DNA from 4 places in the Comamonas sediminis genome. Region 2 is predicted to be linked to each of the others. Evidence: predicted binding sites of a transcription regulator. Region 2 holds the regulator's gene; each other region holds the start of a gene.
The links. The regulator FNR, encoded in region 2, switches genes on or off when oxygen is low (the NO sensors DNR and NnrR bind a similar motif). The targets are predictions, from matches to a motif close to TTGATNNNNATCAA.
Positions count from the first base shown of each region.

Region 1: the regulator FNR is predicted to act here: its motif matches at 1,891-1,904, upstream of AB7A72_RS14695 (oxygen-binding di-iron domain-containing protein).
Region 3: the regulator FNR is predicted to act here: its motif matches at 1,531-1,544, upstream of AB7A72_RS16895 (universal stress protein).
Region 4: the regulator FNR is predicted to act here: its motif matches at 1,841-1,854, upstream of AB7A72_RS10250 (OmpW/AlkL family protein).

Region 1 is NZ_JBGBDC010000006.1:135,359-138,740, forward strand. Features, by position in the region: gene ccsB (c-type cytochrome biogenesis protein CcsB) at 1-1,002, shown strand, start outside; gene AB7A72_RS14695 (oxygen-binding di-iron domain-containing protein) at 1,019-1,828, opposite strand; gene lptM (LPS translocon maturation chaperone LptM) at 1,941-2,159, opposite strand; gene cyaY (iron donor protein CyaY) at 2,172-2,501, shown strand; gene AB7A72_RS14710 (penicillin-binding protein 1A) at 2,571-3,382, opposite strand, start outside.
Region 2 is NZ_JBGBDC010000001.1:623,662-627,043, forward strand. Features, by position in the region: gene hemN (oxygen-independent coproporphyrinogen III oxidase) at 1-813, opposite strand, end outside; gene fnr (fumarate/nitrate reduction transcriptional regulator Fnr) at 963-1,685, shown strand; gene AB7A72_RS02745 (universal stress protein) at 1,822-2,265, shown strand; gene AB7A72_RS02750 (malonate--CoA ligase) at 2,373-3,382, opposite strand, start outside.
Region 3 is NZ_JBGBDC010000007.1:191,242-194,623, reverse strand. Features, by position in the region: gene AB7A72_RS16900 (LysR family transcriptional regulator ArgP) at 1-755, shown strand, start outside; gene AB7A72_RS16895 (universal stress protein) at 953-1,375, opposite strand; gene AB7A72_RS16890 (metallophosphoesterase) at 1,834-2,679, opposite strand; gene AB7A72_RS16885 (LysR family transcriptional regulator) at 2,721-3,382, opposite strand, start outside.
Region 4 is NZ_JBGBDC010000004.1:31,045-34,426, forward strand. Features, by position in the region: gene mntP (manganese efflux pump MntP) at 1-303, shown strand, start outside; gene AB7A72_RS10245 (DUF808 domain-containing protein) at 746-1,741, shown strand; gene AB7A72_RS10250 (OmpW/AlkL family protein) at 2,014-2,625, shown strand; gene AB7A72_RS10255 (O-acetylhomoserine aminocarboxypropyltransferase/cysteine synthase family protein) at 2,713-3,382, opposite strand, start outside.

The DNA of each region.
Region 1 (3,382 bases), on a different contig from region 2:
GCCATTCTATGGATGAGCGTGCTGTTCTTCATGAGCACGGTGTTTTACTGGATCGGACTGCTCTCCAAGGGCGAAGGATCGACACTGACGACGGTGGGCAGCCGCCTGACTTGGCTGGCCATCGTGATGGCCTTGGTGGGCACGATGGCGCGCTGGTATGAGAGCTACCTGATGGGGCCGGACATCGGCCATATCCCTGTCAGCAATCTCTATGAGGTGTTTGTGCTGTTTGCCTGGATGACGGCACTTTTCTACCTCTACTTCGAAGCGCATTACCAGACCCGGGCGCTGGGCGGCTTTGTGATGCTGGTGGTCAGTGCCTCGGTCGGATTTCTGCTGTGGTACACGGTGGCCCGCCAGGCCCATGAGATCCAGCCACTGGTGCCCGCGCTGCAAAGCTGGTGGATGAAGCTGCATGTGCCGGCCAATTTTGTCGGCTACGGCACCTTTGCGCTGGCTGCGATGGTGGCACTGGCCTATCTGCTGAAGGCGGCCACGCAGCGGGCGCTGTGGATCGGCCTGGTGCTCGTACCCATGCTGGTGCTGGTGCTGCCGTTGGCGGCCTTCCGTGTCTGGGGTGATGAAAGCCTCTACCCCTCGCTCGACAAGACCTTGCGCATGGCCTTGCCGCTGGAGCTGTTCTTTGCGCTGATGATCGGGTTGCGCCACTGGATCAACCGGGGCACGCCGCGCCTGCAGATCATGGATGACCTGATGTACAAGGCGATCGCCGTGGGCTTTGCGTTCTTCACTATTGCCACCGTGCTGGGGGCGCTGTGGGCGGCCGAGGCCTGGGGCGGTTACTGGAGCTGGGACCCCAAGGAGACCTGGGCGCTGATCGTCTGGCTGAACTATGCTGCCTGGCTCCACATGCGCCTGGTCAAGGGCCTGCGCGGTGCAGTCTCGGCCTGGTGGGCGCTGGTGGGCCTGGTGGTGACGACCTTTGCCTTCCTGGGGGTGAACATGTTCCTGTCCGGCTTGCACAGCTACGGTACGCTGTAAGCGGTACGGACCAGGCTTACTGCGGGCGTTGCGGCTGCGGCGAGATCGCCTGCTGGGGCAGGGTGTAGTTCTGGTTGTCCATCAGATCGACCCCGCACATCAGGTGGTCGAGCCAGTCAAAGAACTGGGCGATGGCCGGGCCCATGATGGGTGCGCCGTGCTGAGGCACGATCAATGAAATATCCAACTGGCGCGCCATGGCCACCCACAGGCGCAGCACCTTGTTGGACACCATGTAGCGCCGGTGAAAGCCCTCCATGCGGGGAATATGGGGGGCCAGGTCCGTCACCGGCGTGCGGGCGATATAGCCATCGGTCATCGAGACCCCCAGATCGCCGGTGAACAGGATGCGGCTGATCGGGTCGTAGAAGTGGAAATTGCCTTCCGCGTGCAGAAAATGCGCGGGCAGGATGTGCAACTGGCTCTGGCCCAGCGGCAGAATGCCACCGGGGTCCTGCACGGGAATGACCCGGTTTTCCGTCTTGCCGACCTTGGTGAAATGCGGCACAAAGCGCTCCCAGACGCGGGAGATCACCAAGGATGCACGGGTGGAGGTGAGCCAGCGGTCCAGTGAGGCGATGATGTCCGGGTCGGCATGCGATGCGATCAGGTAGGACAGCTTGTGCGGCGAGAAATAGCGCACCATGCCCATATACAGTTCATTGAAGGCGAGGTTGCCGCCCGGGTCGATGATGGCGCCGGTGCCATGGTCGACAATCAGGAACTGGTTGGCCTGCACGGCCTGCGCATCCTCTTCCACCAGATCGGTGAACATCAGACAAGCATGCTGCTCGTCACGGTACAGTTCCACAGGTTCCAACGCCATCTCTTCCGCCCACACATCAATTGCAACGGGCGTGACTGTAACGGGGTGTAGTGGATTGGACCTTGAGGTGGATCAAGGATGCAGGCGGGGTGGATTGCCGCCGCCGCTTTCATCAGGGCCTGGCAGGGGCCTGCATCACCGGGGACGGCTGCAACTGGGGCTCAGGCCGGTCCGGTGCACTGGGGTCCAGCGTCTGCGGCAAGGTCGCCCGGTTGGCTGCTGCAGGCTCGGTCGGCAGGTACAGAGGCCCACGCTGGCCACAAGCTGCCAATAGTGCCGCACCGGTGGCAAGGACAAAGGTCCTGCATACAATTTGGTAAATACTCCACATTGAAGCATTGTAATGAACGAACTCGAATACCTGGATGCCGCGGAAAAACTCTTGCTGGCGGTTGAGCAGACCTGCGACCGCATCAATGATGAGACCGATGCCGATATCGACGCCCAGCGCGTAGGCGGCCTGCTGACCCTGGTCTTTGCCAACCGCAGCCAGATCATCATCAACCTGCAGCCTCCGCTGCATGAGGTATGGCTGGCGGCCAAATCCGGCGGCTACCACTACAAGTGGGATGGCAGCGTGTGGCGCGATACCAAGACCGGTAACGACTTCTTCGCCGACCTGACGCGCGATGCCGCAGTCCAGTCAGGTCTGCCGCTGGTCTTCAAGGCCTGAAGCGGATCGCCCGCAAAAAAGGCCAGTTCGTAGCGATACGGACTGGCCTGGTGGCTGGGTGCTGCTGCGTCAGTTGCGGAACAGGTCCAGAATCTTGTTGCGCTCATCAGCGTTCGGTGGCGGCACCATGGTGTCGGCGGTAGGCGCCGGCGAGTCCAGTCCCAGATTAGGCGCGCTGCGGGCGTACTCTTCGTAGAGCCAGTCACCGCCGACGTTGACCAGTCCGTTTGGAGGCGTCATCTTGGCCACCGGCACATCCTTGAGCGCGTGCTGCATGTAGTTGATCCAGATGGGCAGACTGAGGCCCCCACCATATTCGCGCGCACCCAGACTGCGGGGGTTGTCATATCCCATCCAGACAACGGCCGCATTGGTGGGCTGGAAGCCCGCAAACCACGCGTCCACCGAATCATTCGTGGTACCGGTCTTGCCATAGATGTCAGGGCGCTTGAGTTGGGCCTGGGCCTTGGCAGCCGTGCCGTAGCGGGCAACGTCCTGCAGCAGCGAGTCCATCACGAACGCATTGCGGGCATCAATGGCGCGGGGCAGGTCATCGGTGGCGGGCGGCGTGAATTCGGACAGCACATTGCCCCGGTGGTCGGTGATTTTGGCAATCAGATAAGGATTGACCCGGTGCCCGCCATTGGCGAATACCGAATAGGCAGCCACCATCTGCATCGGTGTGACCGAGCCGGCGCCCAGCGCCATGGGCAGGTAGGGGGGCTGCTTGTCGGCATCAAAGCCGAACTTCGTGACCCATTCCTGGGCTTTTTTCGGGCCCACCGACTGCATCACGCGGATGGTCACCAGGTTTTTGGAACGGGCCAACGCCTGGCGCATCGTCATGGGGCCATCGAAGCGGCCATCAGAATTTTTGGGTT
Region 2 (3,382 bases):
GGCCAGCTTGTCCGCCGGGCTGGGCAAGTCCTGCACCAGGATGCGGCGCTGGGGCTTGAAGCGCTCGGGCAGATGCGCATAGGCGTAGAGCGCAATGCGGTCAGGCCGCAGCGCATTGACCTGCTCCATCGTGCGGGCGAAGCTGGCCGGGCTTTGCAACGGCAAACCATAGATCAGATCAATATTGATGGATTCAAAGCCGATTGCGCGCGCCTGCTCGACCAGCGCAAACACCTGGTCGGCGGGCTGCTCGCGGTGCACGGCCTTTTGCACCAGCGGGTCGAAATCCTGCACGCCAAAGCTCAGGCGGTTAAAACCCAGTTGGTAGAGGTGCAGCAGGCGCTCGCGGCTCACGGTGCGCGGGTCGATCTCGATCGAGTACTCGCCGCCCGGCTGCAGATGGAAGCGCTGCTTGACCATGTCCATCAGGCGGCTGAGACCCGCATCGCTCAGGAAGGTCGGCGAGCCCCCGCCCAGGTGCAGCTGGCTGATGGTGGACCGGGTGCTGAGGTGGGCGAGCTGCAGATCCAGCTCGCGCTCCAGGTAATCCAGGTATTCGTCGGCCCGCTCGGCATGCTTGGTGATGATCTTGTTGCAGGCGCAGTAGTAGCACAGCGAGGCACAGAACGGCACATGCACATACAACGACAGCGGCGCCAATCTCCCAGCCAGGCCGTGGCCGCGCTGCACCAGCGCCTGCTTGTACTCATTCGCAGCAAAGGCTTCAACAAATCGGTCTGCGGTAGGATACGACGTGTAACGGGGGCCGGGGACGTCAAAACGGCGCAGCAGTTCGGGGGTCAGGGAAATCATGGGCTTTATCCTTGCGGACCCCCAATGTGCCCCAAGGCTTGCCACCCGTCCTTGATATACATCAAGAACCCATTTGGCGCCTGCACGCACAATAGGCCCATACATGGAACGCCGTTCCTACACGAATATTTGTTCACGGGTATTGATACATGACATCCAACTCCATCAAAGTGGCGTGCTCCAACTGCAATCTGCGCGAGCTGTGCATGCCCGTGGGTCTGTCGGCCGAACAAATGGAGCGTATCGACGAGATCGTTGCCACCCGTCGCAAGATCAAGCGCGGCAGTGCGCTGTTCCGCAATGGCGAGACGTTCACCTCGCTGTATGCGATTCGCACCGGCTTCTTCAAGACCAGCATCGCCACAGAAGACGGGCGTGACCAGGTCACCGGTTTTCAGATGGCGGGCGAGATCATCGGCCTGGACGGCATCGTCAATGACCGCCACTCCTGCGACGCGATTGCGCTGGAAGATGCCGAGGTCTGCGTGATGCCCTACTCGACACTCGAGGACCTGTCGCGCGAAGTGACGGCCTTGCAGCACCATGTGCACAAGGTCATGAGCCGCGAGATCGTGCGCGAGCACGGCGTGATGCTGCTGCTGGGCAGCATGCGTGCCGAAGAGCGTCTGGCCGCCTTCCTGCTGAACCTGGTGCAGCGGCTGCACGCCCGGGGCTTTTCGCAGCATGAACTGATCCTGCGCATGACCCGCGAGGAAATCGGCAGCTACCTGGGCCTGAAACTTGAAACGGTGAGCCGCACCTTCTCCAAGTTTGCCGAGGAGAACATCATCGAGGTCAAGCAGCGCCATGTGCGCATTCTCGACACCGACAAGCTCCAGGGTCTGATCAACACCCAGGCCTGCTCGGCCTGAAAAGTGCAGGCCCGAGACACGAATGCGGCCTGATCCGACATCGTTCCGCGCGATAAGCGGCGATGCTTGGAGATGAAACCAGGGCAAGGCAGCAGCCTGTGGCCCTGTCCAGAGTCTGACCCGAAAGGAGCCTGTCATGTACCAACATATCCTGCTTGCCACCGATGGCTCTGAGCTGTCCGAGAAAGCGGTCCGCCATGCGCTGGCGCTGGCCAAGCTGAGCCATGCCACCGTCACCGCCGTCAATATCTCGCCGAACTACCCGCGCAGCTACTTCGAAGGCAGCACGATGCAGAACCCCGATGACATCGCACGCATCGAAGAAGGCTGGCAGCGCGCTGCGCAGAGCGTGGTTGACAAGGTCGTGGCCGAAGGTGCCGCAACGGGCGTGCCGATCAAGACCTTGGTGATCAAGTCCGACCTGATTGCCGAAGCCTTGCTGGAGACGGCCAAGAAGGAAAACTGCGACCTGATTGTGATGGCCTCGCACGGCTACCGGGGCTTGAAGCGTTTGCTGCTGGGCAGCGAAACCCAGCATGTGCTGACCCATGCGACGATACCGGTGCTGGTGCTGCGCTGACCGCCGCATAACTTCAACCCCGATAAAAAACCCTCGCTTGCGGCAGCGGATGCGCTGCAACCAGCGAGGGTTTTGTCATGGCGGCTCCAAACCGCCTCTGCAGGGTATCAGCCCTTGAACAGGCCCTGGTACTGGTCGCGCAACAGGTTCTTCTGCACCTTGCCCATGGTGTTGCGGGGCAGCTCGGCCACGACAAAGCAGCGCTTGGGAATCTTGAAGTTGGCCAGCTGCTTCTTGAGGGTCGCAATGATGGCTTCGGCGTCCAGTTGCTGGCCTGCCTTGGCTATGACCACCGCCACACCGACCTCGCCAAAATCCGGGTGTGGCACCCCCACCAGCGCGCTTTCGGCAACGCCCGGCAGCTCGTTGATGAAGCCTTCGATCTCGGCCGGGTAGACGTTGTAGCCGCCGGAGATGATCAAATCCTTGCTGCGGCCCACAATGGTCACATAGCCACGCGCATCGATCTTGCCGACATCACCGGTCTTGAACCAGCCGTCAGCGGTGAACTCCTGGGCGGTCTTCTCGGGCATGCGCCAGTAACCGCTGAACACATTGGGGCCTTGCACCTGGATATGGCCGATCTCGTCGGCGCCCAGTGCCTGGCCATCATCGCCCTGCACCCGCACGCCCACACCCGGCAGCGCAAAGCCCACCGTGCCGCCCCGGCGCTCATCCTGGCCGCCATGGCGGGCATCGGCCTGGTAGGGGTTGGATACCAGCATGATGGTCTCACTCATGCCATAACGCTCCAGGATGGTGTGGCCGGTGCGGGTCTGCCATTCGCGGAAGGTCTCGATCAGCAACGGCGCCGACCCCGAGATGAACAGGCGCATATGCCGGGTGGCCTCCTTGGTCAGGCCGGGCTCGGCCAGCAGGCGCACATACAGGGTCGGTACGCCCATGAAGACCGTTGCCCGTGCCATCGCGGCAATCACCGCCTTGGGCTCGAACTTGGCAAACCAGATCATCTTGCTGCCGTTGAGCAGCGCCGCATGGATCGCGACAAACAGGCCATGCACATGGAAGATCGGCAGCGCATGGATCAGCACATCGCCCTTCTTCCAGCCCCAGTAGTCCTTGAGCATCACCGCATTGCTCAGCAGGTTGCCGTGGC
Region 3 (3,382 bases), on a different contig from region 2:
AGTTGCTGCTCAAGCACACCCAGCAGCTGCGGCTGCTGCGCACCGACCTGGAGCAGGAGCTGCACAGCCTGCTGCCCCACGCCATGGGCCGCAGCGCGCATGACGAGGCCATCTCGATCGCCATCAATGCCGACAGCATTGCCACCTGGGCGCTGGATGCGCTGCAGGACATCGCGCTGCAGCAGCTGCCGCTGGAGATCATCACCGACGACCAGGACCACACGTTGGAGCTGCTGCGCACCGGGGAGGTGCTGGGCTGTGTCACGACGATGCCCAGAGCCTTGCGCGGCTGCCGCGTGACGGCGCTGGGCGCGATGCATTACATCGCCGTGGCCTCGCCCGCCTTCGCCGAGCAGCATGTGCCGCAGGGCATCAACCGCAGCAACTTCAAGCACCTGCCGTTTCTCAGCTACAACCGCAAGGACGACATGCAGCGCGTTTTTGTCGCCCGTGCGATGGGGCTCAAGACGGTGGGCCTGCACCAGCTCTACGTTCCCAACTCCGAAGCCCAGGTGCGCGCCGTGGCCGCCGGCTGGGGCGTGGGCGTGGTGCCCGAGTTGCTCGCCCGTCCCTACCTGGCCGATGGCCGCCTGGTCAATGTGGCCGAGGCCCAGGTGCTGCGCGTTGATCTGTTCTGGCACTGCTGGAACCTGCAGTCGGCCTTGCTCAGCGCGCTGAGCGATGCGATGGTGCACAGCGCCAAGGGCAGCCTGGCGCCGCCCACGGCCGCAGCCCGCGCCACCGTGAAGGCATAAACCGCGCCATAGTCAAGGCATAAAAAAACTGCCTGCACCCCAAAGGATGCAAGCAGTTTCCGGATGTACCCCTGTGTTCATTGCACCGGTGGTTCCATCCCTCCCTCATCAGTAAACACGGTCAATGGCGAAGTATCCACGCCCAGTATTGCTACACGGTGAATAGCGCATGACAGCACCGTCATCTGGCGGCCGGCTTATCGCACCAGCAGTACCGGCACCTTGCTCTCTGCCAGTACCTGGGTGGCCACCGAGCCCAGCACCAGCTTGGCCAGCGCGCCATGGCCCCGGGTGCCCATGATCAGCAGGTCATAGCCGCCGTTATCGGCCGTCTCCGCAATGGTCTGCGAAATGGGGCCCACAGCGCTCTCTGCCACGGCCTTCACCTGGTGGGCAGCCAGGAACTCCTGCACCGGCGCCAGCACCTTTTGCGCTTCTTCCGAGTGGTAGTCATCCACCAGCGCCTTGCCCAGGGCCTTGGCGGCCCGGGGCGGCAGCAGCGGCTGCACCGTGAGTGCCGTGTAATGGTGGTTGGAGGTCAGCCACTCTGCGTGCGCTGCCAGGTAATCCAGCATTTTTTGGGTGTAAGGGCTGCCGTCAACGGCCAACAAAATACGCATGCCTTAACTCCTTCAACAAGGGGTGAGGGACCCAACACCGGTGCCACGACCAACGCTGGACTGTGAGCTGGCAAAACCCGCATACCGGCACCGGCAACGCGCTTTACAGGCTTAAATCATGTGTATCAGCTTATAGATTCATCGTCAAACGCACATTGATGTGCATCAGGCTTGGCGAAAAATTTAAGTGAAAACCCTTGGTTTTGATCGAATATGCTAAGCACGCACCGGAGAAGAAAAGTCGACCGTAAATGTTTTGCTGCTGAAATGCGCCCAAATGACTGTTTTAGGGACGCGGTATGCAAAATGGAGATGAATAGGCGGGATATATGCGCCCGCTCAAGGCATAGCGGCGGCGCAGAGGCTAGTCAGCGCCAAGCACAAACCTTACCGTACCGATGTTGTGGAGCCGCGCGAGAAGTCGTGGCGCGCCGAGCAGTCCCTGAGAACCTGTCGCCTTACACCCGCACCAGGCAATGCGGGTTGAAGGTCTCCTGCTCGCCCTTGCGCGCATAGCCCAGCGGGTTGGCCACGACCCGGCATTGCCAGGGGCGGCCATCGCTGTGCTGGCCTTTGGCCAGATAGTCGCTGGGCGCATGCAGGTGGCCGTGGATCCAGAGGTCGGCATAGGGCAGCAGGTCATCCAGCACATTGCAAAAGCCGGCGGTGCCAGGGGTCAGCCCATAGCGCGGATCGGCGCTGCGCAGGCTGGGGGCGAAGTGGGTGATGACGACGGTCTTGCCGTCAAAGGGCTCGGCCAGTGCGGCGCGCAGCCATTGCTGGCAGCGCAGCGCTTCGTCGCGCATCTCGGCAGCCAGAAAGGGCTGGCCGTTGCGCACGGTCTGGGCCTTGGTCAGGTAGAAGTTGGCGGCCTTGAAGGCCTTCTCGCGCTGCTTCATCAGCGCGCCCAGCTCGGTCACGCCGTTGTGCAGCGCAATCGCGTCGTAGTCGGACCAGAGTGTGGTGCCGATGAAGCGCACGCCATCGATCACCAGGGTTTCGCAGTCCAGCATCGTGATACCCAGCTTGTTGCAGCTGGCGCGCAGGCGCTGCCGGGCCATGTCGAAATCCAGGTTGTCAAACTCATGGTTGCCGGGCACCAGGATCACCGGCTCGGGCCAGTGGCCGCCCGCCTGCTGCGGGCTGAACTGGCCCAGGCCAAAATCTGCATCGTCCAGCATCGATCCATTCTGGTAGGAGCCAATGTCGCCGGCCAGGATCAGCAGCTCGGCGCCGGGCGCGGGCTGGGCGCGGAAATGGGGATGGGTCTCCAGGTGCAGGTCGGACAGGATTTGCAGGTGCATGGTGGCCTAGCCTACCATGGGCTTTGGCGGCTTGCAGCCCGCTACATCGGTAATTCCAGGTCAGGAAAAGCCGCCCGCGCCGACCGCTCCAGCGCATGCAGCATCCATTCCAGCGCCGAGGGCGGTATGTGCCCGCTGCGGCTGCGCCACAGCGCATCCACATGCACGGCTTCCACGCGCAGCGGCAGCGGCTGGAAGGCCAGCAGATCGGCAATGCCGGTGGCGGGCACAAAGTGGCGCGGCAGCACGGTCAGCAGATCGGTGCGCGCCACGACGCGGGCGGCAGTGAAGTACTGGTTCACCGTCAGCACCACGCGGCGCTTGCGGCCGATCGATGCCAGCGCCTCGTCCAGAAAGCCAAAGGGCTGGCCGGAAAAACTCACCAGCATATGGCGCGCATCGCAGTAGCGCTCCAAAGTCAGCAAGCCCTCACTCAAAGGATGGTCCTTGCGCATCACGCAGAGGTATTCGCCGTCATACAGGCGCCGGCTCTCGAAATCCACCAGGTCCCCCGATTGGGCGCGGGCCGTCATCTCGGCCAGCACGAAGGGGAAATAGCCCACGGCCAGGTCAGCGGTCTCGGCTTCCAGCTCCTCACGCGGATCACGTGTAGTGAGTGGTTGCACATGGACGGAGACGCCTGGCGCCTCGGTCTCCAGAATATGCATGAGGCTGGGCAGCAAGGTGGCGGCCGTGGCATCGG
Region 4 (3,382 bases), on a different contig from region 2:
AAAAGTGCCGATGAACCCGAGATGGGCCGCCCGGCGCGCCATGGCTTCTGGCTGCTGGTCGCCACCGGCTTTGCCACCAGCATTGATGCGATGGCGGTAGGCGTGGGCCTGGCTTTCCTGGATGTGAACATCACCGTGGTCGCGCTGAGCATCGGCTTTGCGACCTTTGCGATGGTGACCTTGGGGGTGATGGTGGGCCGTGTGCTGGGCCATATCACCGGCCGCTGGGCAGAGGCGGTGGGTGGCGTGGTGCTGATCGCGATTGGCTCGCTGATTCTGTACGAGCACCTGGTGGCGGTATAAAAGCAGGCCCTCTGCGGTTGCCACGGCAGAGAGCTTTGGTGTGCGGCCCTGTAGGAGGACGGCGCCAGACAAAACAAAGCCCCGCAGAGCGGGGCTAAAGTGAGAGAGATCAGTGAGCCTGCAATCGCTGCGGGTGCCGGGTTTTCAGTTCTGGCTCAACCGCTGGCAAGCTTCGCTGGTATCAGAAGCGGGCAGGAGCACGCTTACGGTCACGTTCGTCTTCAGGCCAAATAGCAAACACTTCAGTCATTTCAGTCCTTTCACCTTTCTGGTGTAGATGGGTGTACAACGGGCCGCGCGCTGAAGTGGTTGACAAGGCCTGCATAAAGTTTTGTGAACAACCTCCAACAAAACGTAGAAATCACCGTTTTACGGGGCTTGAGACGGCATTGCATTGTGAAATCGCTATGATTTGCCACCGAATTTGGATAGGGAGTGCGTAATGGCTGGTGCTGGTTTATTGATGTTGCTCGATGATATTGCGACCTTGCTTGACGATGTGGCGCTGATGACCAAGACGGCTGCGGGCAAGAGCACGGCCATCCTGGACGATGTGGCCACGCAGACCAAGGTGGCGGTGCAAAAGACGGCGGGGGTGCTGGGCGATGACCTGGCGCTGAATGCCGAGCAGGTGACCGGCGTCAAGGCCAACCGGGAGTTGCCGGTGGTCTGGGCGGTGGCCAAGGGCTCACTGAAGAACAAGGCCATTTTGGTGCCGGCAGCGTTGCTGATCAGTGCTTTTGCGCCCTGGCTGATCACGCCGCTGTTGATGATTGGCGGCGCTTTCCTGTGTTTTGAGGGGGTGGAGAAGGTGCTCAGCCTGTTCCACAAGCCCAAGCACACCCATGACGCCGTCAAGGAGTCAGAGCAGGCTGCACAAATGGGTGTAGCCCCTTCGTCGGTCAAAGCCGCCAACGAGAAGAACATGGACCCGGTGGCCTATGAAAAGGCCAAGGTGGCGGGTGCCGTGCGTACCGATTTCATTCTGTCGGCCGAGATCATGGCGATTGCGCTGGGCACCGTCGCCAGCAAGCCGATTGCCGAGCAGTTGGTGGTGTTGGTCGCTGTGGCGCTGGCGATCACCGTGTTTGTATACGGCCTAGTGGCCGGCATTGTGCGCATGGACGATGTGGGCATGTGGCTGATGCGCAAGACCAGTGCCGCCGCAAAGGCGTTTGGCCGGGGCCTGATCGCTTTTACGCCCTGGCTGATGCGCGGCTTGTCGATTGTGGGTACGGCTGCGATGTTCATGGTGGGCGGCAGCTTGCTGGTGCATGGCATCGGCCCGATCGAGCACTGGCTGCAGAGCACCGTGACCCCGATGGGCGGTGTGGTGGCCCTGCTGGCACCGACGCTGGTGCACGTGGCCGTCGGCGCGGCCATTGGTGGCCTGGTGGTGCTGGCGGTGGAGGCCTGGCACAAGTTGCGCAGGCACTGATCAGCAGCAGCGCCACATCGTTGGGATGCGGCTGCAGTAAAGACCTCAAGGCGGCATCGCAACAGCGGGCCGCCTTTTTTCATGGCTTGTTTTGTCTCGTTGATCTGGGTCAGGGCCGCCTGGCGCGCAGAGGAAGAAGATGCAGGGCATGGACAGCAGGCAGATCTGCCACCCACCTATCCGGCGCTTGGCGCTGGCCGGGCATGCAGATGCTGGCTCGTTTCAGCTACTTTTCAATCCATGCGAGCAAGATCGCAGCGAGGGCAATGATGATGAAAAAAATGATGTTGGCAGCGGCGGCTGTATGTGCAATGGCGTCGGGCGCCGCGATGGCGCAGGAGGCGCAAAGCCCCTGGCAAGTGCGTTTGCGTGCGGTGCACCTGGACAGCGCCAACAAGGACTCCACCGGCCTGGGTCTGTCGATCAATGACAAGACCATTCCCGAAGTGGATGTGACCTACTTCTTCACGCCCAATATCGCGGCCGAGCTGGTGCTGACCTACCCGCAAAAGCACGACCTGCGCTCTGACGGCGCCAAGATCGGTACGCTCAAGCACCTGCCGCCCAGCCTGCTGGCGCAGTACCACTTCACCAACATGGGCGCGTTCAAGCCCTATCTGGGCGCTGGTGTGAACTACACGCGCTTCTCGAACGTGAACTTCGCACCGGCGGTTGAGGCCGCGCTCGATCCATCGATCAAGAAGAACAGCTTTGGCGCCGCACTGCAGATCGGCTTTGACTACATGCTCGACAAGAACTGGTCGATCAACGTGGATGTGAAGAAGGTCTACATCAAGACCGATGTGCGCTCGGCGGGCACCAAGGTGGGAACCTTCAAGGTCGATCCTTGGCTGCTGGGTGTCGGTGTGGGCTACCGCTTCTAAACGGGGTCTGAAGCCGTCCACGGATCAAAGAGCACTGTGATTGAGCCGCTTGTTGCAAGCGGCTCTTTTTTTGCGTGCGACGGCCCCTCAGACCTTGGCCAGCGCCTGATCCAGATCGGCCAGCAGGTCATCGACATGCTCGATGCCGACGGACAGACGCACCATGCCTTCGCTGACGCCGGCCTTCTCCAGCTCGCCACTGTCGAGCTGGCGGTGGGTGGTCGAGGCCGGGTGCGTGGCCAGTGATTTGGCATCGCCAATATTGACCAGGCGCGTGAACAGCTGCAAAGCATCCAGAAAGCGGGCGCCTGCGGCACGGCCTTCGCCATCGGCGGCCTGGAGGCTGAACGACAAAATACCCGAGGCGCGGCCGCCCGACTGCTTTTGCAGAATGGCATGGTCCGGGTGGTCTGGCAGGCCCGCATAGCGCACCCAGGCGACCTTGGGGTGCTTTTGCAGGGTCTCGGCAATCTTCTGGGTGTTCTGGCAAATGCGGTCCATGCGCAGCGCCAAGGTTTCGATGCCTTGCAGGATCTGGAACGCGTTCTGCGGCGAGATGGCCGCGCCCATATTGCGCAGCGGCACCACGCGCGCGCGGCCGATGTAGGCCGCAGGGCCCAGCGCTTCGGTATAGATCACGCCGTGGTAGCTCACATCGGGTTCGTTGAGGCGCTTGAAGCGCGCCTTGTGCTCCGCCCAGGGGAAGGTGCCGCTGTCGACGATGGCGCCGCCGACGCTGGTGCCATGGCCGCCGAGG